DNA from 3 places in the Streptomyces sp. NPDC002698 genome. Region 2 is predicted to be linked to each of the others. Evidence: riboswitches for the same ligand, from Rfam matches in the RefSeq annotation. Region 2 holds a riboswitch; each other region holds the start of a gene.
What was found. Region 2 has a riboswitch for cobalamin ahead of ACFYW9_RS32645 (CbtB-domain containing protein). Riboswitches for the same ligand answer to the same signal wherever they lie in the genome.
Positions count from the first base shown of each region.

Region 1: it holds a riboswitch for cobalamin, as region 2 does, so the genes downstream of both, ACFYW9_RS15045 ((2Fe-2S) ferredoxin domain-containing protein) here and ACFYW9_RS32645 (CbtB-domain containing protein) in region 2, are expected to answer to the same signal.
Region 3: it holds a riboswitch for cobalamin, as region 2 does, so the genes downstream of both, ACFYW9_RS25190 (cobalamin biosynthesis protein) here and ACFYW9_RS32645 (CbtB-domain containing protein) in region 2, are expected to answer to the same signal.

Region 1 covers NZ_JBIAQM010000008.1:250,427-260,838, forward strand. Annotated here, with positions in the region: gene ACFYW9_RS15010 (SpoIIE family protein phosphatase) at 1-241, shown strand, start outside; gene ACFYW9_RS15015 (nucleotidyltransferase domain-containing protein) at 447-1,184, shown strand; partial or broken gene ACFYW9_RS15020 (IS701 family transposase) at 1,407-1,644, shown strand; gene ACFYW9_RS15025 (MBL fold metallo-hydrolase) at 1,937-2,542, shown strand; gene ACFYW9_RS15030 (MFS transporter) at 2,589-3,797, opposite strand; gene ACFYW9_RS15035 (DeoR/GlpR family DNA-binding transcription regulator) at 3,888-4,649, shown strand; gene ACFYW9_RS15040 (hypothetical protein) at 4,636-6,195, opposite strand; cobalamin riboswitch at 6,502-6,679, shown strand; gene ACFYW9_RS15045 ((2Fe-2S) ferredoxin domain-containing protein) at 7,010-7,402, shown strand; gene ACFYW9_RS15050 (ArsR/SmtB family transcription factor) at 7,516-8,310, opposite strand; gene ACFYW9_RS15055 (hypothetical protein) at 8,561-9,325, opposite strand; gene ACFYW9_RS15060 (MSMEG_1061 family FMN-dependent PPOX-type flavoprotein) at 9,526-10,185, opposite strand; gene ACFYW9_RS15065 (bifunctional serine/threonine-protein kinase/ABC transporter substrate-binding protein) at 10,310-10,412, opposite strand, start outside.
Region 2 covers NZ_JBIAQM010000034.1:9,241-19,652, forward strand. Annotated here, with positions in the region: gene ACFYW9_RS32635 (superoxide dismutase) at 154-795, opposite strand; gene ACFYW9_RS32640 (CbtA family protein) at 1,311-2,069, opposite strand; gene ACFYW9_RS32645 (CbtB-domain containing protein) at 2,091-2,312, opposite strand; cobalamin riboswitch at 2,353-2,499, opposite strand; gene ACFYW9_RS32650 (hypothetical protein) at 2,577-3,146, shown strand; gene ACFYW9_RS32655 (STAS domain-containing protein) at 4,102-4,527, shown strand; gene ACFYW9_RS32660 (hypothetical protein) at 4,524-5,186, shown strand; gene ACFYW9_RS32665 (ANTAR domain-containing protein) at 5,183-5,944, shown strand; gene ACFYW9_RS32670 (GAF and ANTAR domain-containing protein) at 6,023-6,739, shown strand; partial or broken gene ACFYW9_RS32675 (PRC-barrel domain-containing protein) at 6,795-7,098, opposite strand; gene ACFYW9_RS32680 (ANTAR domain-containing protein) at 7,095-7,496, opposite strand; gene ACFYW9_RS32685 (hypothetical protein) at 7,582-7,863, opposite strand; gene ACFYW9_RS32690 (hydrophobic protein) at 8,573-8,752, shown strand; gene ACFYW9_RS32695 (CsbD family protein) at 8,814-8,987, shown strand; gene ACFYW9_RS32700 (hypothetical protein) at 9,122-9,817, shown strand; gene ACFYW9_RS32705 (ribonuclease BN) at 9,884-10,412, shown strand, end outside.
Region 3 covers NZ_JBIAQM010000019.1:71,365-81,776, forward strand. Annotated here, with positions in the region: gene ACFYW9_RS25185 (cobyric acid synthase) at 1-475, opposite strand, end outside; gene ACFYW9_RS25190 (cobalamin biosynthesis protein) at 472-1,443, opposite strand; cobalamin riboswitch at 1,549-1,692, opposite strand; gene ACFYW9_RS25195 (hypothetical protein) at 1,851-2,069, opposite strand; gene ACFYW9_RS25200 (anion permease) at 2,090-3,331, opposite strand; gene ACFYW9_RS25205 (class II aldolase/adducin family protein) at 3,826-4,566, shown strand; gene ACFYW9_RS25210 (alpha/beta fold hydrolase) at 4,695-5,822, shown strand; gene ACFYW9_RS25215 (hypothetical protein) at 6,223-7,632, shown strand; gene ACFYW9_RS25220 (VOC family protein) at 7,690-8,103, opposite strand; gene ACFYW9_RS25225 (neutral zinc metallopeptidase) at 8,235-9,125, opposite strand; gene ACFYW9_RS25230 (ABC-F family ATP-binding cassette domain-containing protein) at 9,394-10,412, shown strand, end outside.

The DNA.
Region 1 (10,412 bases), on a different contig from region 2:
CGTCACCAACGCCTACCGGTACGCGGACAGCCCCGTCACCCTGCGCCTCATCCGTACACACTGTCTGATCTGTGAGGTGTCCGACGCCAGCCACACGTCCCCTCACCTCCGAAGGGCCCTCAGCACGGACGAGGGCGGACGCGGGCTCTTCCTGGTCGCGCAGCTCACGGAGCGGTGGGGCACCCGCTACACCCACGACGGCAAGACGGTCTGGACGGAGCAGCCTCTGCCGCCCTCCTGACCACCCGCGGCCTCCACGTCTTCCCCGACCACGGCCCACCGCGACAGCCGACCGGCCGGCGGACGGGACGCGGCAACGAGGGCCTTCGTCGCCGCTCGGCGAGCCGTGGCCGTACCGCACGATCCGGAACGAGGGCCTGTGCCGAGAGCGGCGGAGCCGGGAAACCCCTCGCGCCGGCGCTGGTGGGCGTGCCAGCCTGGCGATCATGAGCAGTGACGCCGATGACCCGGCCCACCCCGTCGACCAGGCGCGGCGCCTCGCCGCAGAGCGGTTCCCCGACGCCCTGAGCGTGGTGCTCGCCGGCTCCACCGTGTCCGGCCGCGCCACCACCACCAGCGACCTGGACATCGCGATCCTGATCGAGGACGGCGGCGAGACCCGCCGGGAGACTGTCCGCTTCGAGGGACGGCTGGCCGAGCTGTTCGTCCACACGCGGGCCGGCCTCGACGAGCTCTTCGCCGCCGACACGGCCTCCCGCCGCGGAGTCATGCAGCGCATGTACGCCGACGGCCTGGTCCTTTCCGAGCGGGACGGAGCGGCCGCCCGCATCAAGCGGCACGCTGAGGACGCGCTGCGTGAGGGCCCCGGTGCCCTGGCCCCCGCCACCGTCGAGAGCCGGCGCTACGTGCTCACCGATGCGCTGGACGATCTCGCCGACGCCGCGGACGTCGTCGAGCGACTCGCCGTGGCCGCCGTCGTCCTCAGCACCGCCGCGGACCTCCTCTTCGACCACTGCCGAGCCTGGACCGGGGGCGGCAAGTGGTTGCCCCGCCGTCTGCTGGAGGCCGACCCCGGGCACGGCGGAGCGCTCCTCGACGGCCACCGCCGCCTCTGCGAGAACGGCGAGCCGGAGGACTTCGCCGACGCCGCCGCGGAGATCCTCACCCTCGCAGGCGGCCCCCTCCGAGAGGGCTACGCCCGGACATGGCACGCCGCCCCCTAGGACCTGTCCGGTCGATCACGGCGGAGATCACCGACGCTCCCTGGTGGGCGCCGGTGAGCGGGGTGTGGTGCGTGCGGCTGCAAGGCGGAGGAGGGAGGCGACGCGGTGGGGGCACCTCCCGGCCGAAGGCTGGGGGACGTCGTCGACCGACGACAACGCCGCTGGGGGTCCCCCCTGCTCGCAGAGCTCGGGGGAGTGCGTGCCACACCCCGCGTCTGCGCCGTGATCGACCGGACAGGTCCTAGCCCCAGCCCTCCGGGCCACCTGGCGCCGGGACTGCTCGCGGACCTGCCGCGGAAGAACCGCTGGACCATCGCCGAAGGGGCAGGGGAGGCGACCCCCGACACCATGCGGCGCCTACTGAGCCGTGCCAGAGTGGGATGCCGATGCCGATGCCGTCCGTGACGACCTACGCGTCTACGTGGTCGAGCACCCGCACGACGACCGGGCGGTACTCGTGGCCGGCGCCGGTGCGCGCGGCACGCACCACGGTCCCGACGGGCGGATGCGGACCACGAGCGGAAGGAGCCCCCTGTGCTGAGGCAGGTCGCCGAGGGCGTGCTGATCCACGAGAGCGAGTTCGTGCGGAGCAACGCCGTCGTCGTGCAAGGCCGCGCCGGGGTGCTGCTCATCGACGCCGGGGTGCAGGGCCACGAAATGGTCTGCCTCGCCAACGACCTGTCCGATTCAGGTCAGGCCGTTGTGGCGGGGTTCTCCACGCATCCTCATGGGATCACCTGCTCTGGCACGCCATGCTGGGCCCGGCGCCTCGTTACGGCACGGCACGCTGCGCGGCCACTGTCCGGGAGCGCCTGCCGGACGAAGGGGCCAAGGCCCGCGTGACCGCGTTGATACCGCCGGACATCGTCGAGCAGGTACCGCTGGACCTGCTGGGCCTCATCGCCGGTCTGCCCGCCGGGACGGCGCGGATCCCTTGGGACGGCCCACTGGTCCGGATCATCGAACATGACGCGCACGCCCCGGGCCATGCGGCGCTGTTGATCGAGGAACACGGTGTTCTCGTCGCAGGCGACATGCTCTCCGACGTACTGATTCCGATGCTCGACCTGAACGACACCGCTGACCCGGTCGAGAACCACCTCGCCGCACTGAGGCTGCTCGAGGACGTGGCGGACGACGTCGATGTCGTCGTCCCCGGGCACGGGTCCGTCGGCCGCGGTGACGAGGTACGCGCACGGATCGGCCAGGATCGCGCGTACGTGCACGCCTTGCGTGACGCCCGGGCCCCCGCCGACCCGCGGGTCGGCCCGTCGGCCACGTACGGCAGGGATTGGCTGCCCGGCGTGCACGAACGGCAACTCCGGCACCTCGCCCGAAGCGGCGAGCCCGACCGATGAGAAGGCCTTGTGCGGCACGGGCTCTGGGAGCGTGCCGCGCCGGCGGTCAGTGGCCGCTCCGTGCCGTCTCGTACTGGGGCGTGCGGTCGGACCCGGTGCGCAGGATCCCGGCGGCCACGGCGGTCGTCACACACAGCAGGGTCAGCAGGACGAACGCGTGGTTCAGGGCCACGAGATGGGTCAGCCAGCCGATGACGGCGGGACCGGCGAGCATGCCGACGTAGCCGAGCCCGGCGACACGGGAGACGTTGGCACCGGCGGCCGCGGGATCGGTGTGCCCGGCCGCGCTGAACAGTTGCGGGACGGTGCCGGACAGGCCCAGGCCGAACAGCGCCCAGCCGGTGAACGCGGCCCACATCCACGGGCCGAGAGCCACGAGCGTGATGCCGACGGCGGCCATGGCCGCGCCGTGGCGCAGGATCGCCACGGAACCGAACCGCGTGACGAGGCGGTCGGCGACGAGCCGGCCGATGGTCATGGCCGCCGCGAAGGTGCCGTACGCGAAGGCGGCCGTGCCGACGGACGCACCGAGGACATCCTTCAGGTGCAGAGCGCTCCAGTCGTTGGCGGCGCCTTCGCACAGCATGACCATCAGCGCCAGGACGGCGAGGAGCCAGACGCGCCCCCCGGCTCCGCGCCGGGTGACGGTCGGTGCCACCTCGGGCTCTTCCGTGGAGCCGGTGCCGGCAACGGCGGGGGAGAGCGGCAGCAGGGCGCGCGCCGACGCCAGGGCGATCACGATGCCCACAGCTCCCATGACGGCCATGCTCGCGACCGGCTCCAGGCCGGCGGTCGCGGCACCCGCCCCGACGAGCGAGGCGATGACGCCGCCGACAGAGAAGGTGGCGTGGAAACCTGACATGACGGGCCGGCCGTACGCCTTCTCCACGTGCACGGCGTGCGCGTTCATGCTCACGTCCAGACAGCCGTTGCAGAACCCGAAGACCAGCAGGGCTCCGGCCAGCGTCCACGGATCGTGGGCAAGACCGGGGAGCACCAGGGACGCGCCGCACAGCACGCCGCCGGCGGGCACCACGACGCGCGCGCCGAAGCGATCGGTCAGCGGCCCAGCCACCTGCATCCCGGTGAAGGCCCCGAGCCCGAGCAGCACCAGCAGTCCGCCCAGCGTCGCGTGGCTGATGCCCACGCGCTCCTCGACGGCGGGAATGTGCACCACCCAGGCGCCCATCAGGGTGCCGCACAGGACGAAGTAGACATAGGTTGCCGCACGGGCGGCTCGAAGCGAACGTTCCATGCCGCGCACCGTAACGAACATATTGTGTGTTTGAAAAGTGCGGTAATGAACATCTTGCATGTTTGTTTTCTGATGGTGTTCAATCCCGCTATGAGCAACGCAGACCGGCACGGGCTGATCGCGAAGGCTGTGAGGGACTCCGGCGGCGCCACGGTCCAGGAACTCGCGGAGCTGACCAACGCCTCCGAGATGACCATCCGGCGCGACCTCGACACCCTGGCCGCGCAGGGCCTTCTCGAACGCGTCCGAGGCGGGGCGCGCAGCCTGCTGCTCAGAGGCGAGGAGCCCCCGTTCGCGTTGCGCGCGCACGAGGCGATCGACGTCAAGCGCCGGATCGCCGCCGAAGTCTCCGCCCTCATCGCCGACGGTGAGAGCGTCCTGCTGGACAGCGGCACCACCTGTCTGGAGGTCGCCCGCCTCCTGCGCGAACGGCCCGTCACCGTGATGCCCCTGTCCCTGCAGGCCATCCACCTGCTCGGCGAGACACCCGGCCCGGCCACACTGGTGGTGCCCGGCGGACAGCCGCGCGCCGCCGAGGGAGCCCTCACCGGCCCCCTCACCCTCGCCTCACTCGCGGCCCTGCGCTTCGACACCGCCGTCATCGGCTGCTGCGGACTGAGCGCCGCGGACGGCCTGACCGCCTACGATCTCGACGACGCCGCGGTGAAAAAGGCCGGCATCGCCTCCGCCCGCCGCACCATCGTGGCCACGGACGGCGGCAAGCTCGGCCGTACCGCCTTCGCCCACGTGGGTCCCTCCACGCTCCTGCAGACCCTCGTCACGGACACCACGGCACCCCCCGACGAGGTGACCGCCCTCGAAGGCGCGGGCACCATCGTCAAAACCGCCTGATCTGACGTCGGCCGACCGGTCGGATGTGGCTCTCGGCGAGGTTGCGCAGTTCGGCGCGCGTGAGTGCGGGGGCGGCGGCGGTCGCGACGGCACGGCCCCTCGGGAGGTAGCGGACACCGTCGATCTCGCAGATCAGCGGGCCCGCGCCGGTGTCGTGCACCAGAGCGTCGCCGACCGGAGCAGGGCCCCCGACGGTACGGCGCTCACTGCCGCGGGATCGTGAGATCCGCTGGAGGAACACCGGTGCCGCCACGTCTCCGCCGTCCGGGCGGAACAGGACCAGCACCAGCTCTCCGGGACTCGGGTGCAGCCGGATGTAACGCATGGGCTGCCATGCGTCGTCCCCGGCCGCGGAACGGGCGGCACGCAGTACCGGGCCGCAGAGGGCGGACCGATCCACGATGAACCAGCCGAGCCGGGCGAGGGAGACTATGGCGACCGTTCCGAACACGAGGAAGCGCCGCTGCCCGAGGTCGAGGGGGTCGTCGAGGACGCCGAGGCAGGAGAGCGGCAGGAAGTACCACGCACCGGTGCCGAGGGCGGTGTTCAGCACCCAGACGCGCGGCGAGACGGACGTACGGCCGAAGCCGCGGCGTGGCGAGGTCACCCGGGGACCCGGAGCGTGGCGATCGCCGTGACGGGCCGCGGCGGCGAGGGTCGCGTGGTTCAGGTCGTCCTCGAGAGCGGGCCACGTGTCCTCGCCCTCGTCGTCGTCCTCCTTGTCGCTCGCGGCCGCCTTCGGGGTGATCGCGGGTCGGGCCCGGCCCGCCCTCCGGACGCGTCGGGCGCAGACCAACGGGCTGATGACCAGTGCACCGCCAAGGCCGAGCAGACCGGGGCCGCCCCCGAGGACGGCGACCACCGTCAAGGAGGTCCGCGTGTCTATGGCCTCACCCAGGAAGGGCCAGGGCAGCGCGATGATCGGGACGTGATCGCCGGGACGGACAGCTGCCGTGTCGCAGTCCACAACCGCATGTTGCGAACCGTCGTCCCAGCTGACGACGCAGCCGTCCTCGGCCCGGTCCAGACGGACGAACTCGGCGGAGGTGTGTTTCCCGAGCAGGGCGAAATCCGCTGCCGCCAAGCCCACGGACAGCGACGCCACGAGCGCCAGCACCGCCCACAGCGGCGCGGTCGGCAACAGCGGCCGGCGGGCGGGTGCGAGGGCCGGGTGGGACTGTTCGCTCAGCCAGGCACCGATCGTCCGGGCGTCGTGTGTGCCCAGACCCAGCCGCAACACCTGGCCGTCGGGCGTCCGGTAGCGCAGGCCGACCTTCTCGAAGGCGGCCTGGCCCGTCGTCGTGACCGTCGCGTCCAGGGCCTCGCCGCCGCGCGGCAGGGCGGTGGCACTGCCGGAGCGGTCGAGGAAGACGGGTCCGTCGAGGCGCGGGTCGGCCAGCAGTCGGCCCTTGCGGCCGTCGAGTCGGCAGCGGAAGTGAACGGCCCGGCCCGCTGCCAGGCCGTGCCGCCTCCTTGCCGCCGCCCATCGGGCCAGCCCGGCCATGGCCAACGGGGCCACCACGAGGGCCACAATGCTGCCGATCATCGATTCCGTCGTCTCTTCGCTGCGAGCGATTGATTGATGTGAGTGAACGAAGAGTACGAGCGCTGCCAGAGACTCCGGCCCCGGGGGTGACCCCGTGACGCGTCATCCGGGTTCAGGCGAGACATGAGCGATCACTGGAAGGTTCCCCCCGTGGGCCCGGGTGCAAGGGCCCAGGAAGTGGCTGCCGCGTATGGGCTTCGTGGGCCTCCGCGTGGTGCTCCAGGGCGTGGCGGGCACAGCCGTGCCCCATCGGCCCGGGTTGCCGTACCCCGTGACCGATCGCACGAACTGACGGTACGACGGGCTTGATAGCCTCATCAGGCCAGTTGAGCCTCATCCGAGGCCAGGGAATCCGGTGCGAATCCGGAACTGACGCGCAGCGGTGAGGGGAACGGGCGGGGCACGCGAGCCACTGGGAGACCGGGAAGGCGCCCCGACCGGACGAACCCGAGTCCGAAGACCTGCCGGCACCTCCGCGCCCCGGCGCGGAGGACATCCACAGTCCAGGCTCCGCGTACGAGCCCTGACCCCGAGGTCTGCCCGTGCTCCCCACCCCCGCCCGTCAGTTGACACCCGCCCTGCCGGTCACCGCCGTGCCGGTCACCGTCTGCGGCGGCTCGAAGAACGACACCGAGGACACGACGAAGTCCGCCGCCGCGGGCTGCCCGGATCGACGACTGCGAGCACGAAGTCACCCGTGCGTCGGCTCTGTGAGAAGACCCCGGACGCCGAACCCGACCTTGTCGCCGCATCGCGCGTCCCGATCCTCGGCAAGGGCGACATCGCCAAGTGCGAGCAGCGTGAAGGGTGACGCGTGACATCTCGTGAGCGACCTGACGAAGTCCCTACGGAGCGAACCCCCGCCGAACCGGCGCCGTGCCGCGTCGTCGTCTGCCGGGACTGCTGCTGCGGAAGCCCGAAAGTCACCGGAGTGGATCACGCCCAGCAGACGGCACGCCTGGCCGAGAGCGCACCGGTGCGCATCGCGGCCTGCCTCGACGTGTGCGAACACGCCAACGTGATCGTCGTCCAGCCCTCCGCCGCCGCACGTGCCGCGGGCGCCCGCCCGGTCTGGCTCGGCCTCGTCAACGACCCCGAGGCCACGGACGACATCGCCGCCTGGGTCGAAGCCGGCGGCCCCGGCGTCGCCCCCTGTCCCGACATCCTCGACCTCTACGTCTTCACCCCGCCCCGAAGGGCGCGATGAGCGCGAAAGCCGGCCTGGTTGACGCCTTTTCTCTGGTCCGCCATCGATGCTGGGGCGGCAGCGTCATCGCATGGGTCGGTGACCTCGGGCCACACGTCGGGCCGAGCGTCCGGTCACGCATCGTCCGGGAGTGGTTCGCCGGTCTCCAGGAGCGACTTCAGGCTTGCCACCACGTTCGGCCAGCCGTGGCTGACCATCTCGGCCAGGCTCGATCCGGGCTCGAATCCGTCGTGTACGACGGTGAGCTTCACGACCTGCGCGGCGGCCTCCTCGATCGTGAAGGTGACCTTCGAGCGGGCCTCGCCGGACAGCTTGGCGAGCAGTTCCTCGTCCCAGTCGAAGCGCTTGGCCAGCTCCGGGGTGATGGCGTGCCAGGTGTAGGAGAGCCGGCTGTAGGGCTCGGCCTCCAGCACGACCTGCTTCGGGTCGCTGATCCGTACGCCGTGGTTGTCCCAGGTCATCGGTGAGCCGACGGACCAGTCCGTGGTGAACTCCGTGGCCCAGTAGCGGCGGGTGAAGGCGGGCTCGGTCAGCGCCTGCCAGAGCTTTTGCGGGGTGGTGCGGATGTAGGTGGTGTAGACGAAGGTCGGCGCGTCCATCGCGGGCTCCTCCAGGGCGAGTTTCAGGTCCGCCAGGGCTTGGACCCTGGTCCGGTCGTAGCGGCTGATCCACCGGTGAGCGATCTCGTGTACGGGCGCCGCGTTGAGGTAGTGCAGCTTTTCCCGGCCCCGCCGCACGGTCGTGACGAGCCCGGCCTCCTCCAGTACCGCGAGGTGCTTGCTGACGGACTGCCGGGCCATGTCGAGTCCTGTGCACAGCTCGCGCAGGGTCTGCCCGTTGTGTGCGTTGAGCGAGTCGAGCAGCGCGCGCCGCGTCGGATCGGCCAGCGCCTTGAACACCTCGTCCATGCCCGTCCCCGTACCCAGGCCGCCGCCTGTCGATATGCAGCCTTCCAGCTGCCTTTAATTTAGGCAGCCAATAGGCTGCATGTCAAGGTCCGCCCCGCAGCCGGACGAGGGTCGCGGGGTCCCCGTACCGTTCGGCGGTGCCGACGCCGAACGAGTTCGCCTGGATGTGTATGGACGAAGCCCGCGGGAGGGCATCCGGACATCTGGTCGACGGCTGCCTGGTGGACGCTGACCGGTCCTCAACACGTAATCAGCGTTGGGGATCCGGTCGAGGTGACCACATGGACGCGGCCGCTTTGGCCGTGTGCCGCACCTGGTCAGCGGTCAGGCGCCGGAGGTCCCAGATCAGCGTGGCCACGCCGGCCGCCGCCGGTTCCTGCGTGTGGGGCTCCTCGGAAGGCGGGACGCCGGTCAGGGCGACCAGGTCGCCGACGGGAACACCCAGCACGGTCCCGAAATCGGCCACGAGGCCGGGGGTCAGCTCCTTGCGGCCGGCGCCCACCATTCCGTACGTGGACGCGGACCAGTACCGGCCGGTCAGGGAGTGGAAGACCCTGGCGATGCCCATCCAACGCAGGTTCCTGTATCTGAGCATCCGGACGAGCAGGGCCCCGGGCGGTCCAGGGGGCGGGGCATCGACCCGCGGGAACGACGGTGACTGGGCGACCTTCCGCTGTGGCAACGACCGGACGAGGTGGAGCAACTCGCCCTTCTTCTCGGACGGGAGCTCTACGGCACGCCTCACGACCTGTGGTACCCACTCCCCGGCCTCCGCGTCCAGGGGAGCGAGGTCGTCCGGAACGGCCACCCCCGCGATCACGAACACGTCTGCGGCATGGAGACCGAGTGCGGGTCCGAGCTGTCGGAGCAGGGACGGGCTCGGCGCGATGCCGGCGAAGACCCTTTGGAGCTCGGGTTCGGGGACTCCGGATCGCCGTGCCAGAGTGCCGATGTCCAGCTTCCTGTGATCCAACAGCCTTGCCAGCAGCACACCGAAGCCCGGATATCCCGTCATGCCGCCAGCGTAGAAGGGTGATCGCCTGCCTGTCCGCCGGTTCCGACGGCATCGGGCAGGGCGAACCCGTCGCCGAGGCGGCGGCCGGACCGCCGACGCCGCGGGTGACCTCACGGGAGGCCCCGCGACGGCGCTCGGGGCATGCCGGTCCGGGGATTCGGCGTGCTGCTGGTGGTTCGGCGATCGCTGTCGGCGGCCCGCTACTCGTAGCGGTACTTCAGCGAATCCGCCTCCGCCTGCTCGATGTCGGCGATCGTCAGTTCCGGCATCCGCAGTTGAGCCAGCGTCACCTCGGCCGAGGTCGGCTGGGCGTCCGCCGACAGCCACTGGTCCGGCTTCCAGGCCCCGCTGCGCAGGAGCGCCTTGGGGCAGTGCGGGTAGACCTCCTCGATCCCCAGCACCAGCGCACTGGCCGGCGGTTTGCCCACGGCGGTCAGCTGGGACAGCAGCTCCGGGCGGGTGGAGACGCAGGCCCGGCCGTTCACTCTGAGCGTCGTGGTGCGCCCCGGGATGACGAACAGCAGACCGGCCCGTCCGGTGGCGACGACATTCTGCAGGGTGTCCAGACGCTTGTTGCCGGTCGCGTCCGGTATCGCCACCGTCCGTGTGTCCAGGACGGCGACGAACCCGGCGGGGCCGCCGCGCGGGGAAACGTCGCAGTTGCCCTCGGCGTCCGTGCTGGCGACCAGGACCAGCGACGAGCATCCGATCAACCGCCTGGTCTGTTCGGTGAGTTCGGTCATCTGCTTGCGCACGGCGGCGTCGCCGGGGAGTTCGTAAGCCCGGCGCAGTGCCTCCTGGTCGGGCACGGCGTCGAGAAGGAGCGAGTCGAAGGCACTGCCGGCAAGGGATGGCGTCATGACCCCGACCCTAATGGGCGCCGATCCGCGATGGATCTTGGTCGTCCCGACCTGCCTTCTGCGGGCCGTCGTGCCGACGGCCGTCCGACGCGAGCGGTGGCCCCGGACAGCTGGTCCGGGGCCGTCACGACACCGCGGCGTCCCGGTAGTGCCCCAGGTACCGGAACGCGCCGTCGACGACCTGGAACTCGAACATCCCGTCGTGGTTGTAGCCGTACCCCGACTCG
Region 2 (10,412 bases):
CACGGGAGCGGTCCCGGTCGAGTCGTCCATGGGTCACTGCGGGCGAAAGGGCTCCCGCAAGTCACGTCCTCGCGGGAGCCCTTCTCCTTGCCGCCTGCCACGTGAAGGTTGAGAAGACGATCACGAGCAGGACGTCTGTGGGTGCCTACGGCCTCACGGCGCGAGCAGCAGGCTGTCGCCGCGTTCCTTGGCGGCGGCGTAACGCCGGGCCACGTCCTGCCAGTTGACGACCGCCCACATGGCCTCGATGAAGTCGGCCTTCTGGTTCTTGTACTGGAGGTAGAAGGCGTGCTCCCAGGCGTCGAAGACCAGGATCGGCGTCGAGCCCTGGCCGACGTTGCCCTGGTGGTCGTAGACCTGCTCGACGATCAGGCGGCCGCTGAGCGGCTCGTAGGCGAGGACGCCCCAACCCGAACCCTGGGTGTTCGCAGAGGCTTTGGTGAGCTGGGTCCTGAAGCCCGCGAAGGATCCGAAGGACTCGGTGACGGCGTCCGCGAGGTCGCCGACACCGTCCGCCGCGAGGGGCTCGCCACCGCCGTCGCCGGTCATGTTGTGCCAGTAGATGCTGTGCAGGATGTGCCCGGAGAGATGGAAGGCCAGGTTCTTCTCCAGGCCGTTGATCGAGCCCCACTGCTCCTTGTCCCGCGCCTCGGCGAGCTGCTCCAGGGTGTCGTTCGCGCCCTTGACGTACGCCGCGTGGTGCTTGTCGTGGTGCAGCTCGACGATCTGCGGGTCGATGACCGGTTCGAGCGCCGCGTAGTCGTACGGAAGCTCCGGGAGCGTGTACACCGCCATGTCCAACATCCTTCGACTTCGTTATTGCCAATAGTATGCAGTTGCACGCTAGCAGCAAGAGGGAGGCCATGCCGATCATGCTTCGGGACTTTCACCGTGCCGCCGGGACACCAGGAAGCACCTGCCACCTGATACCCGGCACCGGGTCCCGGGTCCCGGGCACGACGAACGGGCCCCATGTCGCCGATCCGGAGCTCGGGCCGCACGGAGGGCACAACAGTCGGCGGACCGCGGGGTGTTCGTGCTCGCGGTCCGGACCGGAAGAAGGACGGGCTCGGCCCGACCGGGCCGGGAACACCGGCACGCGCCCTCGCTGTCGGCACAGGCCGGGTGCGGCGCCTCACCCCCTGGAGATTCAGGCGGCCGGACCTCGATGGCGTCGCGGCAGTACCGCTGTCACGCGGTGCGGGTATCCGCCATCCGGTTCCACGTCCGTGCCCCGGTGGTGCCGGTGTCCGTAAAACGCGAGAGGCCCCCCGGATGGTTCCGAAGGGCCCTCTTGTGTGCCGGAGGGTTCAGTTCGCGGCCGGAACCGCTCGCCCGGAGGCGACCGCCGCGGGCTTCGGGTTCAGCAGACGCTCGGCCAACTCGCCGAAGACGAGGCCGAATCCGCCCCACAGGACGGTCTGGATGGCCAGCGCGGAGAGCCTGAACCGCCACAGCAGGGTGGCCGGGAACTCCCCCGGCACCTCGTTGACCACGGGCAGGAACTCGTAGGCCAGACCGATCACCGCGGCGAAGGCGGCCACCGCGACCAGGGTGGCGTACCAGGTGCCCAGGCCGGGTGCGAGGCGCTTGCCGAGGATGGTGGCGCCGACCGCCAGGAGCACGCTGAGGACCATCATCAGGAAGTACAGGGTGGTCCGCTTGCCGATGGTGTCGGGGTCGCCGACCGACGGCGGGTTGGCCGGGTACTTCAGGAACGGCACGACGTACACGGCGAGCAGCGCGGTCCCGGACAGCAGAAGCGCGGTCGCGCGGGCGCTGAAGCGGCCCACGCGGCCGAGCGCGAAGCAGTAGGCGAGCGCGGCGATTCCGCCGAAGGCGACACCGTAGATCAGGACGCCGGTGGCAAGGCCGGCGGTGGACTGGAGGCCGCGGGAGACGAGTTCGACCTCGTGCCCGTGCTCGTGGGCGTGCGCCTCCTCGAAGCCGATCGCGCTGTCGACGGCCGGTTCACCGAGCAAGTAGGCGACGACCAGGGCGAGTACACCGGCCGCGAGGCCGGCGAGCATGCCTCGCACGAGCAGGTTTCTTACCGTTGCGGAGTTCATGGGTGCGTGTCGTCTCTCGCGTCAGTGGCAGGGGAAACCGAGCAGGTGGCGGGCGTCGTGCACCCACTCGTGGACGTTCTCGCCGGAGACGACGGAGGTGGCGCCCTGTTCGGCGCCGACGAAGTACAGCAGGACCAGCATCAGGACGCCGAAGAAGGCCGCCCAGGGGGCTATCGCGGTCAGCGGCAGCTTGGCGGGGATGACGGGGGTGGTGGCTGTCGGCGGAGCGACGGTCTGCGCCATGGCAGGACCTCCTCGGGAGTTCGCGTCCCATCTCGGTGGTGCACAGGATGACGCCTACGGGTCTGACTCACGGGCGCCCAGCATGGCTGGAGCGTCTCGTTCACAGTGGCGCGACCGTGCCGGATTCCCACCGGCTTCCGTCTTGACGTCATCGATATCGGACCCGACCGTACCGCGTGGCGCGTACCTGGCCAAGACCGCACCACCTGGCGTGATCTACCCCTCACACCGGGCGGCCGGTCCATCGGGGGCCGTGCGTCAGCGGTGGCAAAGGGGTCCGCCGATCTGATCCTGCTCGGAGACCTCACCGGCCGCTACGCGACGGGCAGTTACAGCAGACTCTCCTCCGACCGCCGAAGCCCGGTCCTGCGCACGGACCGCCAGGGCGCGGCCGAACACGGACACCGGATCATCGCGGCCATCGCCTGCCACGTGACGCGCGTCGGCGGCACCGTCGACCAACTGACTGGACTGCTGCTGCACCCCGAGCAGGAGGGTGGCCGGCACGCCCGGCAAATCGCGCTGCGCTCCGGGCAATCACGCGCCCTGGACTACATCCACCGGGTGTGGGCCAGCGCCTCGGAAGCGGTCGGCAGCACCAGGGCGCCGGGCTCCCGCCACGACGCCTACAAGGTTCTCGCCGCACTGCTCGACCGCATCGAGACCACGCCCTGGCGCGGGGAGCGGGGACGGACCGCTCTGCGGGTCCTGCGAGCGCACCTGAATTTCGCCGAGATCGCGGGCTGGCCTCTGCACCACGCCAGCGAGCGGCAGACCGCCGAAGAAGCCGCACCTCCCACACGACGCTGCGGACCGTCTACGAGACGGTCCTGAAGCCGGGAGGCTGGTTGCGCCGGCTGCGGGTCGGCCACGGCCGGGAGGGCTCGACCTGGTATCTCGACCACGGCAACGCTCCCAGCCAGGGTGCCCCTGCCCTGCTGACTCGTTTGTGGACCACTCAGTTCCCCCTCGACCCGGCACTTGATGAGCGGACCACCCCTGAGACGGCCACGACGGCCGACATCAACTCCACCGTCCTTGCGCATCTGATGGAGGTCATGGCAGTCGGTTTCTCGCCGACCTCGACTTTGACGCCGCGTCCCGCGCTCGCGTGGCCGCCTGGGACCCGGTCGTGTACCGCGCCCATGGTGCGGGTGACTGGGGACCTCCCCTCACGTGGGGCGATCCCGGCGGTCTTCCCCACCACCCCGTCCGCGATGGCCGTCCGGCCCCGGGTCTCCGACGGCTCCTGAAGCCCGGTCCGTGCGGTCTGAAGCATCGTGCCCACACCAATGCGGGGATCTTCGGGATCGGGCTTCCGCAGGGTTCAACCGTTCGGCTCCGTCATGCGAAGCCGCCTCTCCTCGGGCAGCCCACGGACTGCCGTACCTGAGCGGCTGTCAGGCCGCCGCCTTCGCGCCACTCCCCCAACTGCCGTGCAGGACACCGGATATGCAAGCGGCCTTTAACACCGTCCGCATTCTGAGACCGGGCGGCTTCGGACCACCTGGAGCACCCGCGCGAGGTCTATGCTGCCGAACAGGCGTCCTAGACCCCGGCGGCTTGTCGTTTCACGACACAGATGGCTGCGAGGAGCGGACTCTTCGTCCGTCACCCGGCGCATCCCTGGAGGGAACTGGGTGAGTCCGCTGTCCTGTCGTACAGGTTGCCGGGCCGGCCGTTGCTCCGCCTCCGCCGAACGTACGCCCCTGCCAGCGGCGCGCCAAGAGGGTCCGGGAAACCCGGTATCCCCGCCTCGCTGCCTGATGGTCATTTGAACCGAGGCGTCATGCCCCTCCCCCAGCTCGCCGTCTACCGTCATGACCGACAGAACCGGGCACTGATCACCCTGGCCGGCGAGATCGACCTCGAATCGGCACCGCTGGTACGCGCAGCACTGGCACGGTGCCTGAGCGACGGCATCCGCATCATCGATGTCGACCTCACCCCCGTGACCTTCTGCGACTGCAGCGGCCTCAACTCCTTCCTCTACGCCGCACAGAAGACCACCGGGGCGGGCGGGATCCTGCTACTGCACAATCCGCCACCGACACTGGGCCGGATCCTCGACCTCACCGGCTCCGGGTTGCGGCTTCTGCGCCTTCCGCTCGGGCAGGTGCCACCGTCTCGCGGGGACGACCCTGCCCCGGCCGCTCCGGCTGCGCCGCACCGGAATGTTCCGCTGGTGGCTGTCCTGTCGGGCGATGTGCGGTGACAGCCCAGCCGGAGCAGGGGCAGCCGCACAAGCCCCGTGCAGGCGAGTCGTCCACCCTGGACGCGGTGCGGTTGCGGCGCGTGAACCGCTGGCAGGCGCAGGGTCTTGGCGGGGGGCTGGCGGATCTGTACGTCGACTCGCGCGAGACGTCTGCCGCCGAGGCGTACCGCAGCCGTAGCCGTCAGGACTTCCTGAACCGTCTCACCGGCGACATCCGGCGGCCGGGGTTCGCCATGGTGATCGCGGAGACCGACCACCTGGTCGGATGCGCCTTCGGATTCCCGGTGCGCCGTGACGGGTTCTGGTGGACCGGGTTCGACGGAGCACTGCCGCAGAGCATTGAGCAACTCACCGCGTCCGGCGGCGTCTTCGCGATCAGCAGCGTCCTGGTCCAGCCACACCCTCAGGACCAGGACGTGGCCTGCCGGTTACAGAAGCGGCTGCTGGGCGACCACCAGGCGTCACTCGGCGCCACCCTCGTGGATCAGGACGATCACCCGGCCCTCACCTCGCTCCGTTCCTGGGGATGGCTGGACGTCGGAGAAGTGTGGCGGCCGGGCCCGACCATGTTCCATGCCCTGGTCTTCCCCCTCGGGGAACGAACCGCGGTGAGACTGGAGGAACTGGCACACGACGCCTGGACCCGGTGGCCCGAGTGAGGTCCGACAGCCGCTCGGCCCGCGTCCAGGTACTGGTCGCCGAGCAGGCCGCCCGACGCGGTGCCCGGGTCGGCGTGCTGGACGTGTGCACCGCCGCCGTGGCCGCACTCCCGGTCGGCGGAGCCGGCATATCAGCGATGTCCACGACCACCGCAAGCCATCCCCTCTGCAGCACCGACACCATCAGCGAACAACTGGAAGAACTCCAGCTCACCCTCGGCGAGGGGCCCTGCGTGGACGCCTTCACCCACGGCTCGGCCGTCCTGACACCCGATCTGCTGACCGGTCAACTGCAGGACCGCTGGCCCGTGTTCGCCGATGCGGCCCTGGAAGCCGGAGCGCGCGCGGTCTTCGCGCTCCCCCTGCAGATGGGGGCGATCAGCCCGGGAGTCCTGGACCTGTATGCCGACGTGCCGACCGTGCTGAGCACGGAGGAACTGGCCGACGCGCTGGCGTTCGCCGATCTCGCCACGCTGCTCCTGCTCGACGCACGGATCGAGGAGACGGGCGCACCGGTCGACGGCGCACTGCTGGATCGCGGCTTCGAGGACCTGGGCGGATACCGGGCGGAGATCGACCAGGCCACCGGCATCCTCACCGTCCAACTCGGCGTCGGCGTCGACGAAGCCTTCGTACGGCTACGTGCCTACGCCTATATACGGGGACGTCGGCTCGCCGATGTCGCCGCCGACGTGGTGGCCCATCGACTCCGGTTCTCCCCGGATGCGGAACCCACGCGGGCCGACGAGGAAACCTGACGCACCGGTGCCATCCGACGAACGTGCTGCACTTCCCGCCCATCCTGGCGGGACTGGTCCCAATCGAGGATGTGCATGATGAATCAACAGCTCCTGGCCAAGACCTTCGTCGAACTGGCGGACAACCTGGTGGCCGACTTCGACCTCATCGATTTCCTGCGCCTGCTCACCGACCGCTGCGTCGGCATGCTCGATGCGAGCGCCGCCGGGGTGCTGCTCGCCGACCGCGACGGCAAGCTCCGCGTGATGGCCGCCTCCGACGAACAGGTCCGCCTGCTGGAACTCTTCCAGCTCCAGAACGACGAAGGCCCCTGCCTGGAGGCCTTCCGCGCCGGCACACAGGTGATCGTCCCCGACCTGACCCGGGAGGTCGACCGCTGGCCGCGCTTCGTCACCGCGGCCCACCGCAGTGGGTTCGGAGCCGTCCAGGCCCTGCCGATGCGCCTGCGGGACGAGACCGTTGGGGCCCTGAACCTCTTCCACGCCGCCCCCGGCCCCTTCGACCCGGTCGGCACACTTGTCGCCCAGGCCCTGGCCGACGTCGCCACCATCAGCCTGTTGCAACAACGCTCCACTCATCGCAGCACCGTCCTCAACGAGCAGCTGCAAACGGCGCTGAACAGCCGCGTGCTGATCGAACAGGCCAAGGGCAAACTCGCCGAACGCCAGAGCATCGACATGGAACGGGCCTTCACCACGCTGCGCGGCTACGCCCGCGCTCACAACCGGCGACTGTCCGACGTGGCCCGCGCCTTCATCGACGACTCCGAACCCCTCCCCGGCCTGGTGACCTGACCGTCCTGGCGCTGACTGTCACCTCCCCCAACGCTGCCGAAGCGGCTCCCTGGAGCTAGTGCTTGAAGATCGCTTCCTCCTGCCCGGCGGGCAGCACGTCGTCGGTGCCGATCGAAGGAGCTCGCTTCACCAGTGTTCCGACATAGCCGACTTTGAGATAGCCCGGCCCGACGATCGCGTCCTCGATGGGGACGAAGATGCAGACTGTGCCGCGTGGGCAGCCCTGTCCGTACCGTGGCCATGGCCGGTTCGTCGGTGGTGGTGTTCACGTAGACCGCTTCGAGCACACCGATCTTGTGGCCTTCGCTGTCGACGACGGCGCAGTCGCGCCACTCACGGACATCGGCTGCATGGATCACGGCCTTCCCCTTCCGGACGGCTCATCTGTCGGTCGCGAGGCGCACCCCCGGTCTTCCGCGTAGAGCCGCCGCAGCGCACGCCGCAGTGCCCGCTGCATCTGCCACGAGAGCGGCTCGCCCTCCCAGGCGGCGACCACGGCCGCTGCCACGTCCGGAAGTTCGGTGTTGCACTGCTGTGCGACGTCCCCCAGCAGGTTCCTGGCCGGTCCCTGGCGGCAGGGGGCCAGGACCATCACCATGCCGCAGGCCTGATCGATGACCGCACGGCCGGCCAGCGCCCGCCGCAGCTGATCGATCTCGGCGCGCAGCGCCACGACATCCTGACCCGCCGGGTTCTCCACCAAGGTCTCGGCCGTCAGATCCCACCAGTTCTTCGGGAGCATGGTTGTGCGATGCATGGCACGTGCCTCTCTCGACGATTTCGGCGCGTCCGGTGCGGCCGACGCCGCCCCGGAACTTCGGGATGTCGGACAACTTCATTGCTCACCCGCGGCGTTCGTGGTCCCGACGGTCCTCGCGCCTCCAGCGCGCCCGGTGCCGACGGCTGTAGCGGCGGTCCCAGCGGTCCTGACGATTCCGGCGGCTCTCGTAGTCCCGGTACTCCCCGAGATCGGAACCGTCACCACGGATCCAGCCTCCGCCGCGGCGATCGCGACCGTAGCGGGTGGCACCGAAGACCAGCACGGCCGCGGCCACCCACCAGAGGGGGTTGAGGAAGCCGAGGCCGAACAGGACCACGATCAGGATGAGAAGCAGAACGAACACGGCGGGCCTCCCCGGAGCGGAACAAGGCATCACTGCCGGGGGCTGGGGCCTGTGCGAACAGCGTAGCCCTGCCCAGAGATTGCCGATAGCGCCCCACGTAACGGTCTTCTGCCCGGTACAGATGGCCACTTGCCGTCTGTTCAGGGAGTGCTGCGAGGGCCGGCGTGCGCAGTACGGCCCCGGCCCCCGGCAGTGTCGATCACCTCTCACGCTCCTTCGGGGGCGCACCTCGCGCATCAGTGCCGGAAGCTGCCCTGCCACCAACTGGCCGCTCCCTCACTCGCCGTGGCCACGCGATCCCGGCGCGGCCTCGATGCGCTCCAAGCGGGCAACAATCCACTGCCCGCCGCGTCGCACGCATCCCATCGCAGGCCACACACATGTACGTACTGATCGTTCCAGCTTCGGCCCCCTTCGTCCTGCTCGCCACCGTGCTGGGCCTGTCGTGGTGGGAGGACCACATCCTGCCGTCGCCGCCGACCGAGTCGGCCGAAGCCCTCATCGCGAATCCTTCTGCCCCGGCAGCCCCTGCCCGGCTCACAGAACTCCCCCGTGTCGACGCCGCGTTGACAAGGGAAGTCACCAGGCGTTGACTGACAGCACGGCGTAGGGCCATGCCACTCCGGATCACTCGGTCGACGCATCCCACCTTGCCGCTTCGCCCAGCCCCCGCGGACTCAGGAACTTCCCGCGATCTGGAGGCCCGGCAATGATCCTGTGGATTCTTCTCCTTCTGCTGATCCTGGTGGTGTTCGGGTTCGGCTTCACCATGCAGGCCCTTTGGTGGGTCGCCGCCGTCCTCCTGGTCCTCTGGATCGCCGGCTTCGCCATGCGCGGGCGCGGCGGCGGTGGGCGCGGCGGCGGCCGATACGGCCGCAGTCGCGGGTAGTCCACACCAGCGCGCTCTCCCACCCGCGGAAGCCCATCCAGCCAATGAGCAGAGGACAGCCATGAGCGTCGGACAGACGATCAAGCACAAGACCCAGGCGTTCAAGGGCCGGGTCACCGAACGCATAGGCCGGACCACCCGCAACAGGCGACTGCAGCGCGAAGGCAGGACCGACCGGATCTCCGGAAACCTGAAGCAGTCCGGCGACAAGGCCAAGGACGCCTTCAAGCACTGACCAGCACAGCCCGGGTGACGACCAGATCGCGTGGACGCCACCCGGGCAGGCCAACGCGGAATCAGCCCACAGGAATTGACGGGAACAGCAATGCAGCAAAGCTGCTTACGAGCCGAGAGCCAGAGAAGGCGGCCATGCTCACCATCGTGATCATCGCCGTGCTCGTCATCGCGGCGGCCGTCTTCTTCATCGTCGGACGCGGACGCATCCATGCCGACGGTGGACACGGGCTGAAGCACCGCTTCGGACCCGAGTACGACCGTGCCGTCGCCGACCACAACGGCGACACCAAAGCGGCCAAGCAGGAACTCGGCGAGCGCGTCAAGCAGCACGGCTCCCTCAACGAGCAGCCGCTGTCGCCCGAGGACCTCGCACGGTACAGGGCCCAGTGGGCCGACGTTCAGGAACAGTTCGTCGAATCACCGCATAAGGCCGTCACCGCGGCCGACGCGCTCCTTGTCGGCCTGGCGAGGAATCGCGGCTTCCCCGACGGCGAGCAGTTCGACGACCAGATCGCCGCCCTCTCCGTCCACCACGCCACCCATGTCCACGGCTACCGCAACGTGCACACAGCGGCACACGGCCAGGGCGACACCGAGGAAATGCGGTACGCACATCACACCGGTCGGACTGCGGCGGCTGTGTTCTGCGTTCAGCCGGTCGGTCCGGTGAAGCGCAGGATGCGTCGCCAGGTGGAGGCGTACTACCGCCACAGTGGGCCGGTGACGTACAGGATGGCGTGCTTCTCACAGAGTTCGCGTACCTGCGGGGCGATCCCGGCGCAGCGGTTGCTGGGCAAGTCCGGGAAGGCATGGTTCTCGATCTCCTGAGCCGTTGGGGAGGCTGTGCGTCGCGCCCTCTCGGGGCGCCGGTGCCGGCCGTGGTAATCGAGGGGCATGCCGATGAAGACTTCGGGTGCTGCGGGCCGTTCCTCTCTGTTCGAACGCCTGAGCCGCGTGATCAGCCATTCACCAGTCGGACGCGGATGGCGGCGGAGTAGCGATCTGGAGTTGGTGCAGCGTTCGCTGGGCTTCGCGGCGCTGGGGTTCATCACGCTGGTGCCGCTGCTGATCATTGTCTCCTCGGCCGATCCAGAGCATGGGCGGGGGTTCGCGCAGTGGCTGGGGGAAGGACTCGGCGTGTCGACGGCCTCCAGAGAACGTGTGGAGCAGTTGTTCACCCGCCCCGGTCAGGCTCTGCGGACCACGACCGTCTTCGGAATTGTCGTCCTCGCCGCTTTCGGCCTGGCCTTCGGGGTGGCGGTGCAGTCCGGCTATGAGAAGGTCTGGGATTTGCCCCCGGCCCGCTGGTGGGCCAGGTGGCGCCATGTGGTGTGGCTCGGCGTACTCATCGGCTACCTCTTCGTCTCCGCCATCACCACGCTGCGACCCGAGTCCCTGGTCGGCGCGTTCGCCGCATCGCTGA
Region 3 (10,412 bases), on a different contig from region 2:
AGATCACCGCGTCATACGTGCCCCGCAACCGGTCCAGACAGTCGAGGACGGTCGCCAGGAGTGCTTCCTGGCGCCCCCCGCGCAGCCTGTCCCCGGCGGAGGCGGCGGAGGCGGCGGACGCTTCGGCCGACGGCGGCCGCTCCGCGGGCCCGGCCGTTCCGAAGAACCCGCGCGCGCTCATCTCGCCCACCGGCCTGCCCATCAGGACGACCTGACTGGTGCGGTCGCCGCCCGGCTTGAGGAGCACGGGATTCATCAGCGCGGTCGGCTCCACCCGGGCGGCCTGCGCCTGCATGGCCTGCGCCCGCCCGATCTCGGCGCCCTCGCGCGTCACGAACGAGTTCAGGGACATGTTCTGTGCCTTGAAGGGCGCGACCTTGACGCCCTGGCGGGCCAGCCACCGGCAGATCCCGGCGGTCACGACACTCTTGCCGGCGTCCGAGGTGGTCCCGGCGATCAGCAGTCCGCCGCTCATGCGGTGCGCCCCTTCCTGGTGGCCGGAACCCGTCCGGTTCCGGTGAGCAGAACCCGTCCGGCGGCGCTCACGCCGAGCGCGAGCCAGCCGACGCGCCGGGACAGCCGTACGGCCCGTTCGATGTCGTGGACGTGGACGGCGCGCCCCGCGCCGTTGAGCACGGGCCGGTGCTCGACCCGTCCGCCGTACGAGAGGGTGCCGCCGAGCCGTACGCCGAGCGCGCCCGCGAACGAGGCCTCCACGGGCCCGGCGTTGGGGCTCGGATGCCTGCGGGCGTCCGCGCGCCAGGCGCGTACGGCACCGCGCGGGTCGGATCCGGCCACGGCCGCGAGGACGGCGGTCAGCCGGGCTCCGGGCCAGCCGGCGAGGTCGTCGAGCCGGGCGGAGGCCCAGCCGTAGCGCCGGTGGCGGGGGGACTTGTGTCCGACCATCGCGTCGAGCGTGTTCACGGCGCGGAAGGCGACGAGTCCCGGCACACCGCCGACGGCGCCCCAGACCAGAGCGCCCACGACGGCGTCGGAGGTGTTCTCGGCGACGGACTCGACGACGGCGCGCGCGACGCCGTCGGCGTCCAGCGCCTGCGGATCGCGTCCGCACAGGTGCGGCAGCCGCTCCCGGGCCGCTTCGAGGTCACCGGCCGCGAGGGCGCCGCCGACCGCCCGCGCCTCGCGGCCGAGGGAGGTTCCTCCGACGACTGCCCAGGTGGCGGCGGCGGTCAGGGCGACGGAGGCGGTACGTGAGCCGCTTACGCAACGGCCCGCGAGTGCGGCGAGTCCGGTGGCACCGCCGACGCAGACGGCGGTGTGCAGGGCGCCCCACCCGCGGTGGTCCCGCCACAGTGTCCGCTCCACGGCCGCGGCGGCCCGCCCGAACGCGGCGACCGGATGCCCCCGGCGGGGATCGCCGAGCAGCAGGTCGCCGAGGAGGCCGGCGGCGGCGCCGTACGCGAAGACGCGATCGGCACGCACGGGGTCAGCCGGCCGTGGGGTGGAGTGGAACCCTCGTACTCAGCGAAACGGGCAACGGGCAGCCGCGCATGGCGATATGTCCTCACTCAGGGTGTCCACGCCCTGGTTCGACGAGACCGGCGGTGAGAGTTCCTGGCTCCCGGGGAGTTTCCTCCCCGATGACAGTGGCGGGACCGCGCCGGATTCGCACCGGCTTCCTCTCATGCCGCCGTACTTGGCTCCGGCAGTCCACCACGGGGTGAGAACGGCCGTCAACTGACTGTTGACCTGCGGAGGGACAGTGTGCGCAGGCCCACATACGCGTGGGGGCGGGACGGCATACGCGTGGGGTGCGGGACGGTGATCCGTCCCGCACCCCACGCGCGGTACCGCTCGGCGCGGCCCGGTTCCGGGCGGCGTCCGCCGGGCTACTTGGTGATGATCAGGGAGATGCCGTACGCCACCGCCGCGGCGCAGGCCGCGAAGCAGACGTACGCGCCGGTGGCCGCCGCGACCGCGGATCCGCCCTGGGCGGACTCCTTCTTGGAGAGGCCGGCGACGCCGAGGGTGAAGAGGGCGACGAGGGCCACGGTCACTCCGAGGCTGACCCCGAAGACGGACCCGAGGGCTGACCAGTCGATGCTCATGCTGTTTCTTCCTTCGGTTCTCAGGCCACTCGGGACGGCGCCGGCGGGTTCACCGCGGGCTCGGCCGGAGCCGGGATGGTGGCCGTGAGGCCTTCGGCCACGGTGCCGGCCGGGGGCGGGGTGACGGCGGCGATGGCCTGCGTCACCACACCGGAGGGCTCCTCGGTGTCGTTCACGTTGGTGTGGTCGATCACCTCGCGGCGCGAGCGGCGCCAGATCGCGAAGCTGGAGCCGACCAGGAACACGGCGACGAGCGCGGTGCCCCAGGTACCGAAACCGGTCACCCACTCGGCACCGGCGCCGACCAGGGCGGCGGCGGGCAGCGTGAGGACCCAGGCGACGACCATCCGCTTGGCGGTGGACCAGCGGACCACACCGCCCTTGCGGCCGAGGCCGGCGCCCATCACGGAGCCGGAGACCGAGTGCGTGGTGGAGAGGGAGAAACCGATGTGCGAGGAGGCCAGGATGACCGTCGCCGCGCTGGTCTGGGCGGCGAAGCCCTGCTGCGGCTGGAGGTCGGTCAGGCCCTTGCCCATCGTGCGGATGATGCGCCAGCCGCCCAGGTAGGTGCCGAGCGCGATGGCCAGACCGGCGGAGAGGATGACCCAGACCGGCGGGTCGGAGTCGGGAGCGACGGCGCCACCGGCGACCAGGGCCAGGGTGATGATGCCCATCGTCTTCTGCGCGTCGTTGGTGCCGTGGGCCAGCGAGACCAGGCCCGCGGAGGCTATCTGGCCGACGCGGTAACCCTTCTTGGTGGCCTTGGTGTCGGCGTTGCCACTGAGCTTGTACGACAGCCGGGTGGCGAACATCGCGGCCAGGCCGGCGACGACCGGGGCGGCGACGGCGGGCAGGAGCACCTTGCCGACCAGGACGTCCCCGTGCACGGCGCCGGTACCGGCGGAGGCGATGGTGGCGCCGACCAGGCCGCCCATGAGGGCGTGCGAGGAGCTGGACGGGAGTCCGACGAGCCACGTCACCAGGTTCCAGAGGATCGCGCCGACGAGGGCGGCGAAGATCACTTCTGGCTGGATGCCGGATTCGTCGACGAGGCCTTTGGAGATCGTGTTGGCGACCTCCACCGAGAGGAAGGCGCCGACAAGGTTGAGGGCGGCGGACATGGCCACCGCGACCTTGGGCTTGAGTGCGCCGGTCGAGATGGTGGTGGCCATCGCGTTGGCGGTGTCGTGGAAACCGTTCGTGAAATCGAACACGAGAGCGGTGACGATCACGATTCCGAGGAGGAGCGTGATGTGTTCCATTTACCCAGGCTTCTGTTGGACGTCAGTGGCAGGGGGAACGTAGGCAACCTGGGTGAACGGAAGATGAACTGAGTCGGACTTGGTGGTGTCCTGAACAGTGGATCGTCATTCCGCTTATGCCGACGGGCGGCTCGCCGGGTTCGAACGGATGCGGAATTCCGTACTCCGGTTGGGGTCGGGGCTCATGGTCGACCGTCCTGGTCGGGACGGGTTTGAGGGGTGAGATCCCCGTCACTCGCAGGCTGTAGCCGTGGTCACGGCGCCCGGAAACCCGAAAGGGCCGCTCCGGGGACGGGGTCCGGGTGCCGACCGGGCCGTAGCGACCCGACCACGGGGTGTGATCCGCGGCAAATGTCCGACCGGGGCGCCGCGGGCGTCCCCTCGGTGTGATGTGATGCAAGTCACATGCAACCGTGTGCTGTTGGCGGCCCGCCGCCGCCCCGAAGCCCGCTCGCGCGGGGTGCGTGGAACGCGGTGCCTGGCAGGATCGCGTCATGACTGAGCCGCACCGGGACGCACGGGTCGGGCACGAGCACGCACGGACGACGGGCGAGGCCCGCGAACGCGACGAGCGAGACGGGCCGGACGCGCGGGACACCCTCCGGCGGGCCTGGGACGAACTGGTCTCCACGGCCCGGCGCACGGTCGCCGACGGGCTGGTCGTCGGCACCTCCGGCAACGTCTCCGTCCGCGTCGGAGACACCGTCCTGGTCACCCCCACGGGCGTGCCCTACGACCGGCTGACGCGGGACGGCATCGTCGGCGTCGGCCTCGACGGCCGGCAGGTGCTCGGATCGCTGCGCCCGACCAGCGAACTGCCGATGCATCTCGCGGTCTACCGCGCGACCGGGGCACGGGCCGTCGTCCACACCCACGCGCCGCACGCGACGGCCGTCTCGCTCCTCGTCCCCGAACTCCCGCTGGTCCACTACATGGCGGCGGCCCTGGGCGGCCCGGTCCGCGTCGCCCCCTACGCGGCCTACGGCACACCGGAACTGGCCGAGAGCACCCTCCGGGCCCTGGCCGGCCGCACCGCCTGCCTCCTGCGGAACCACGGCACCATCGCGTACGGGGACTCGCTGGACCAGGCGTACGACCGCACGGCCCAGCTGGAATGGATGTGCCGCGTCTGGCTCCTGTCCTCCTCGGTCCCCGGGCTCGCTCCCGCCCTGCTCTCACCGGACCAGCTCGCGGAGGCGGGGGAGCGGCTGCGGGGGTACGGCCAGCAGGAGTGAGGCGCCGCCGCGGCGCCGCCCGGTGAGGGGCCCGGCGAGCACCGGCGCGGGGGTCCGGCGAGCGTCGGCCGTCACCCCTGGAGGCGCTCCCGCTGGCCGATGGCCGGGTCCCCCGGGAAACTGGTCGGGTGCGCACCCTAAGAGCCACGGCAGCGGCCGTCACCGTAGCCATAGCCGCGGGCGCGGCCTCCGTGGCGGCGGGCCGGTTCGCCAGTGATGCCGCGCTGAAGACGAGGCCGGGCAAGCCCCTGCCCACCGAGCCCCGGCTCACCGTGCACGCCACGACGTCGGGCGGGATCACTCTGACCCGGGCCCTCGCGTCCCGGCGTCCGGGAACCTACGGCCTCGCGGGCGACGGCTCCCACGCGGTCGTCGGCCCCCTCCAGAACTCCGTGCCCCACACCGCCGACACCGTCGTACGCAGCCTGGAACGCGTCACGCACGGGTCCCTGGAGCCCGGCGACAAGGTGTGGCTCACCCCGAACCTGTACGTCGGCGACCCCGGGGCCGCCCTCGGACTCGAACACGCCGACGTCGACGTGCCCGGTGAACTCGGCGCCCTGCCCGCCTGGTTCGTGCCCGCGGTCCGCGACACCTGGATCATCACCGTCCACGGCCTGGGCGCCACCCGGGAACACCCCATGAACCTGATGGGGTTCCTGAACAGCCGGCACTTCCCCGTCCTCGACCTCGCCTACCGGGGCGACCTCGGCGCACCCCGCCCGCCCGACGGCCTGAACCACCTCGGCGAGACCGAGTGGCGCGACCTCGACGCGGCCATCCGCTACGCCGTGCGGTTCGGTGCCGAGCGGGTCGTCCTGTACGGCTGGTCCACGGGCGCCACGATGGCCCTGCGCGCGGCCGCCCACTCCGCGCTGCGCGAGCGGATCTCCGGGCTCGTCCTCGACTCCCCCGTCCTCGACTGGGAGACGACGCTGCGCGCTCTCGCCGGCGCCCGCCACACCCCGCGGTTCCTGCTGCCGCTCGCGGTGCGCGCCGCACAGGGGCGCACCGGCGTACGCGGAGACCGCATCGCGCACGCCGCGCACCCCGACCAGGTCAAGGTGCCGACCCTGCTCGTGCACGGCCCGGACGACCGCATCGCCCCCTGGGGCACCTCCCGGCGCCTCGCCGCGAGCAGGCCCGACCTGGTCACCCTGCACACCGTCCCGAACGCCCCGCACGGCGCCATGTGGAACGCCGACCCGGCGAGCTACGAGGAAGCCCTGCGCCGCTTCCTCACCCCCCTGATGTGAGCCACAGCGCCCGGCGCCCCCGGTCCCGGCCCCCGGCCGGTCCGGCGGGGGAGGCCGGGCCTCGGTCCCGGCGGGCTGGGCCCCGGCCCCGGGTGGGCCGGGCCCTTGGCCCCGGGAGGACCGTCGGGCGGGCGGGCCGGGGGCTTCCGTCCCGGGCCGTCCGGTGGGAAAGCCCGGCCTCGGGTCGGGCTCGGGTCGGCCTCGGCCCGGGCTCGGGCCGGGCTCCGGGCGGGGCGGCGCGGTGGGCGCGACGGTGTGCTTCCGGTTCGGCTCCGGGCAACTCCGCGCGGCGCTCCTGCCCGCCTGCCGGGCACCCCGAGAGGGCCCCGCTCCCGTCGCCCCGTGGCCTGCGACGGCATTCCGTTTGGGTTTTCGGACTGTCAACCGCAAGACTGCACCCGTGACGTCCCGTAACCCGCGCGACTCCAGGCTCCGACTCGTCAGCCCCCGGTCCCTCGCGACCGCTCCCCGAGCGGTGACCCAGCGCCGCACCCGCCGCCCCGCACCGCGGCCGCCGGAAGGCACACCGCCGCCCGCGGAACTCGCCCGCATGGCGCGCACCGGCCTGTCCGACGCGGCCCGCGTGGCGCGCTGGGCCGACGCCGCCCTGCGCCCGGGGCGCGACACCGCCAGCCCCGACGGCAAGGGCACCCTCTCCGACGCCACCGCCGAACGCGCCGCGACGGATCTCGGACTGACCCCGGTCAAGGTCCGCGCCGACTGGGACACCGCACGCCTGGCCGGCCTCATCGAGGTGCACGGCGACGACGCCCGCCCGGGCTGGCGGCTGCGCGCCTGGAGCCGCGACGACAGCGCCGTCCTGCGCGGCTGGGTCGCCCTCTTCGACGCCTGGTCCCTCGCGTACCCCGAGCCGCTGGACCGCGAGCCCGCGGCCGTCGCCGAGGTCGTCTCCGCGATGCCCCAGGTGCTCTCCTTCCTCCAGCTCTCCGCCGGGCCCGTCCCCGTGGACCAGCTCCTCGACCTTCTCGGGCAGCGCGTCACGGAACTGCGCACCGAGCGCTGCGAGATCTCCTACGGCCCCGAGCCGGGGACCGAGCCCGCCCCGGAGCCCGCCGAGGTCCCGGACGCCCCCCTCGCCCCGCTCCTCGAATGGGCCCTCCAGGCCCTCGCCTCCGTCGGCGCGCTGACCTACGGCGAAGGACAGGCCACCCTCACCGCGCTCGGCAGCTGGGCGGTCTGGGTCAAGCTGGAGCAGATCTGCGTCGCCGCGCAGAGCCCCGCCGGCAACATCGAGCAGTCCGCCGAGGACATGCTCCGCGGCTGCGCCCAGCTCCGCCCCAACGCCGCCCGCGCCGAGTACCGTGCGTGGCTCGCCGCCCGCCCGGTCGGCGGCGCCGTCACCGAACTCATCGCCGCGGCCCGCGGCGAGGACGCCCTCACCCGCGGCCTCGCCTTCGAGGCACTGCGCGTCGTCGGCGCCCCCGCCGAGCCGGACGTGCGCGCCGTGGTCGAGGAGACCCCGCTGCGCCCCTACGCCCTGCTGTGGCTCGCCGAGCACGACGGCTACGACCCCGAGGACGCCCACGAGGTCCTCACCCGCGCCGAGTCCACCTGGCTGTGGGTCGACACCGCGGCGGCCGTCGCCGACCACGGTGAGGCCCCGCTCCTGGTCCGCCACCTGGAGTCCGCGGTGCAGCCCACCGTGCCCGCCCTCCTCGACGAGGTACGGGCCGTCGGGCACCCGCGCACGGTGCAGGTGCTGGTCGCGCTCGCCGCCGCCCACCCGGACCCGGCGCTCGCCAAGGCCGTACGCAGGGCCGCCTTCCAGGTGCACACCGGGGGGAGCTGACCGGGGCCGGCCCGGAACCGGCCGCGGGCCGGATCCGGAGCGGTCCCGCGCGCCGTCCTACGCGCCTATCTCCGGGGCGTAGGTGCCGAAGCTCCAGATGTTGCCCTCGATGTCGCGGGCCATGTAGTCCCGCGAGCCGTAGTCCTGGTCGGTCGGGGCCATCAGGATCTCGGCGCCGTGGTCCACGGCCCGCTGGTGGTGTGCGTCGACGTCGTCCACGACGATGTACACCCCGCACGGGCCCGCGCTCTTCATCGCCTCGTCGAAGCGTCCGCCGCGGCCCTTGGAGCCGAGCATCACCGCGCCGTTGCCCTGCACCAGCTCGGCGTGCGTCACCGAGCCGTCCTCACCCTCGTAGACCGCCAGCTCGGCGAAGCCGAAGGCCTCCGTGAGCTGCCTGATCGCCGCCTTCGCGTCGGCGTACAGCATCGAGGGGTAGATGCTCGGGCGCCCGCCGCTCGTACCAGCCATACCGATCACTCCGTCTCGTCACGAACTGCCGGATTCCGATCCGCCGCCCAGTCTGGCACCGGCCACTGACAACGCCCCGCGGCCCGGAACCGGGCCCACCCCCCGGGGTACCGGACCGCGTGCCGCCCCGTTCACCGGAACGTGTCGCACTGCGCCATGTCGCCGCTGGTGAAGCCCTGGTAGAACCACTGCTGCCGCTGCTTGGCCGACCCGTGCGTCCAGGTCTCCGGGGTCACCCGGCCCTGGTACCTCTCCTGGATCCGGTCGTCACCGACGGCCGCCGCCGCGTCCAGGCCGTCGCGGATGTCGGTGTCCGTCAGCGTGGTCGGCAACGGTCTGCCCGTCGACGAGGACGGCGTGGTGGTCGCGTTCCGCGCCCACACCCCCGCGTAGCAGTCGGCCTGGAGCTCCACCCTCACCGAGTCGCTGTCCGCGCCGGTCACGCCGTCCCGCGACCGGGCCGGCGTTCCCGTCAGGCTCTGCACGTGATGCCCGTACTCGTGCGCCACCACGTACGCCTGCGCGAACGGTCCGCCGCCGGAGCCGAACTTCGTCCGGAGATCGTCGAAGAAGCCGAGGTCCAGACGGACCTTGCGGTCCGCGGGACAGTAGAAGGGCCCGACGGACGACGTGGCGGTACCGCACCCGGTGTTCACCCGACCGCTGAAGACCACCGTCGGGGCGGGGGTGTAGGTGCCGCCCCTGCGCGCGAACTCCCACGTCCAGTAGGCCTGGACGCTGTTGACCACCGCCACGATCCGGCAGTCCTCCCGGGCGTTGGCGTCCCGCCCCTTCAGACAGGTCCGCTGCACCTGGGCGAGGGAGGAGCCGGTGGCTCCGGGCTCTTCGCCGCCGGAGGTGAGCCCGAGCCGGTCGGGGCCCACCCCGAAGAGCAGTCCGAGGACCAGGGCGATCAGACCGGCGAGCCCGCCGCCGACGGTCGCCCTGCCGCCGGGGATGTGACTGCCGCGTACGTCCTGGACCTCGGAGGTGTCCAGGCCGGCGTCGTCGTCGAACCGCATGAGCACACCACTTTCGTCGCTCCGTGGCGCCATCCTCGTACGCTCCCGGACCCCCGGCCCCGGCCCGCGGTCCGAACGGGCGACGCCCGGCCCCGGCCGATCCAGGCGCCCGGAGCGTCCCGGAAGGGGGCGAGCATCACAGTGCGCACCGGAAAAGTGGTTGCACGGCCCCGTTAGACTTGGCCCATGGCCATTCTCCTCGCGCATTAGACGGCGGGAACGCCTCAGCCGCCCACCCCGCCACTCCCCATCGCTCTGGAGTCTGTCCGTGATCTCCGCCTCCGGTATCGAGCTGCGCGCCGGCGCCCGCATCCTCATCGAGTCCGCGACCTTCCGCATCACGAAGGGTGACCGCATCGGCCTGGTCGGCCGCAACGGCGCGGGCAAGACGACCCTCACCAAGGTCCTCGCGGGCGAGGGCCAGCCCGCCGCCGGAACCGTCGCCCGCTCCGGCGAGGTCGGTTACCTTCCGCAGGACCCGCGCACCGGCGACCTCGACGTCCTCGCCCGCGACCGCGTCCTGTCGGCCCGTGGCCTGGACGTGCTGATCCGCAAGATGCGCGAGAACGAACAGCGCATCGCCAACGGTTCGGGCGCCACCCGCGAGAAGGCCATGCGGCAGTACGAGCGCCAGGAGACGGAGTTCCTCACCAAGGGCGGGTACTCCGCCGAGGCCGAGGCCGCCACCATCGCCGCCGCGCTCAACCTGCCCGACCGGGTGCTCGGCCAGCCCCTGCACACGCTCTCCGGTGGTCAGCGCCGCCGTATCGAGCTGGCGCGCATCCTCTTCTCGGACGCCGACACCCTGCTGCTCGACGAGCCGACGAACCACCTCGACGCCGACTCGATCGTCTGGCTGCGCGACTACCTGAAGACCTACCGCGGCGGCTTCATCGTGATCTCCCACGATGTCGACCTCGTCGAGACGGTCGTCAACAAGGTGTTCTACCTGGACGCCAACCGCGCCCAGATCGACGTCTACAACATGGGCTGGAAGCTCTACCAGCAGCAGCGCGAGGCCGACGAGAAGCGCCGCAAGCGCGAGCGCCAGAACGCCGAGAAGAAGGCCGCGGCACTGAACGCGCAGGCCGACAAGATGCGCGCCAAGGCCACCAAGACGGTCGCCGCCCAGAACATGGCCAAGCGCGCGGACCGGCTGCTCGCCGGCCTGGACGCCGTCCGTGTCTCCGACAAGGTCGCCAAGCTGCGCTTCCCCGAGCCCTCGCCCTGCGGCAAGACCCCGCTCATGGCGGAGGGCCTGTCGAAGTCGTACGGCTCCCTGGAGAT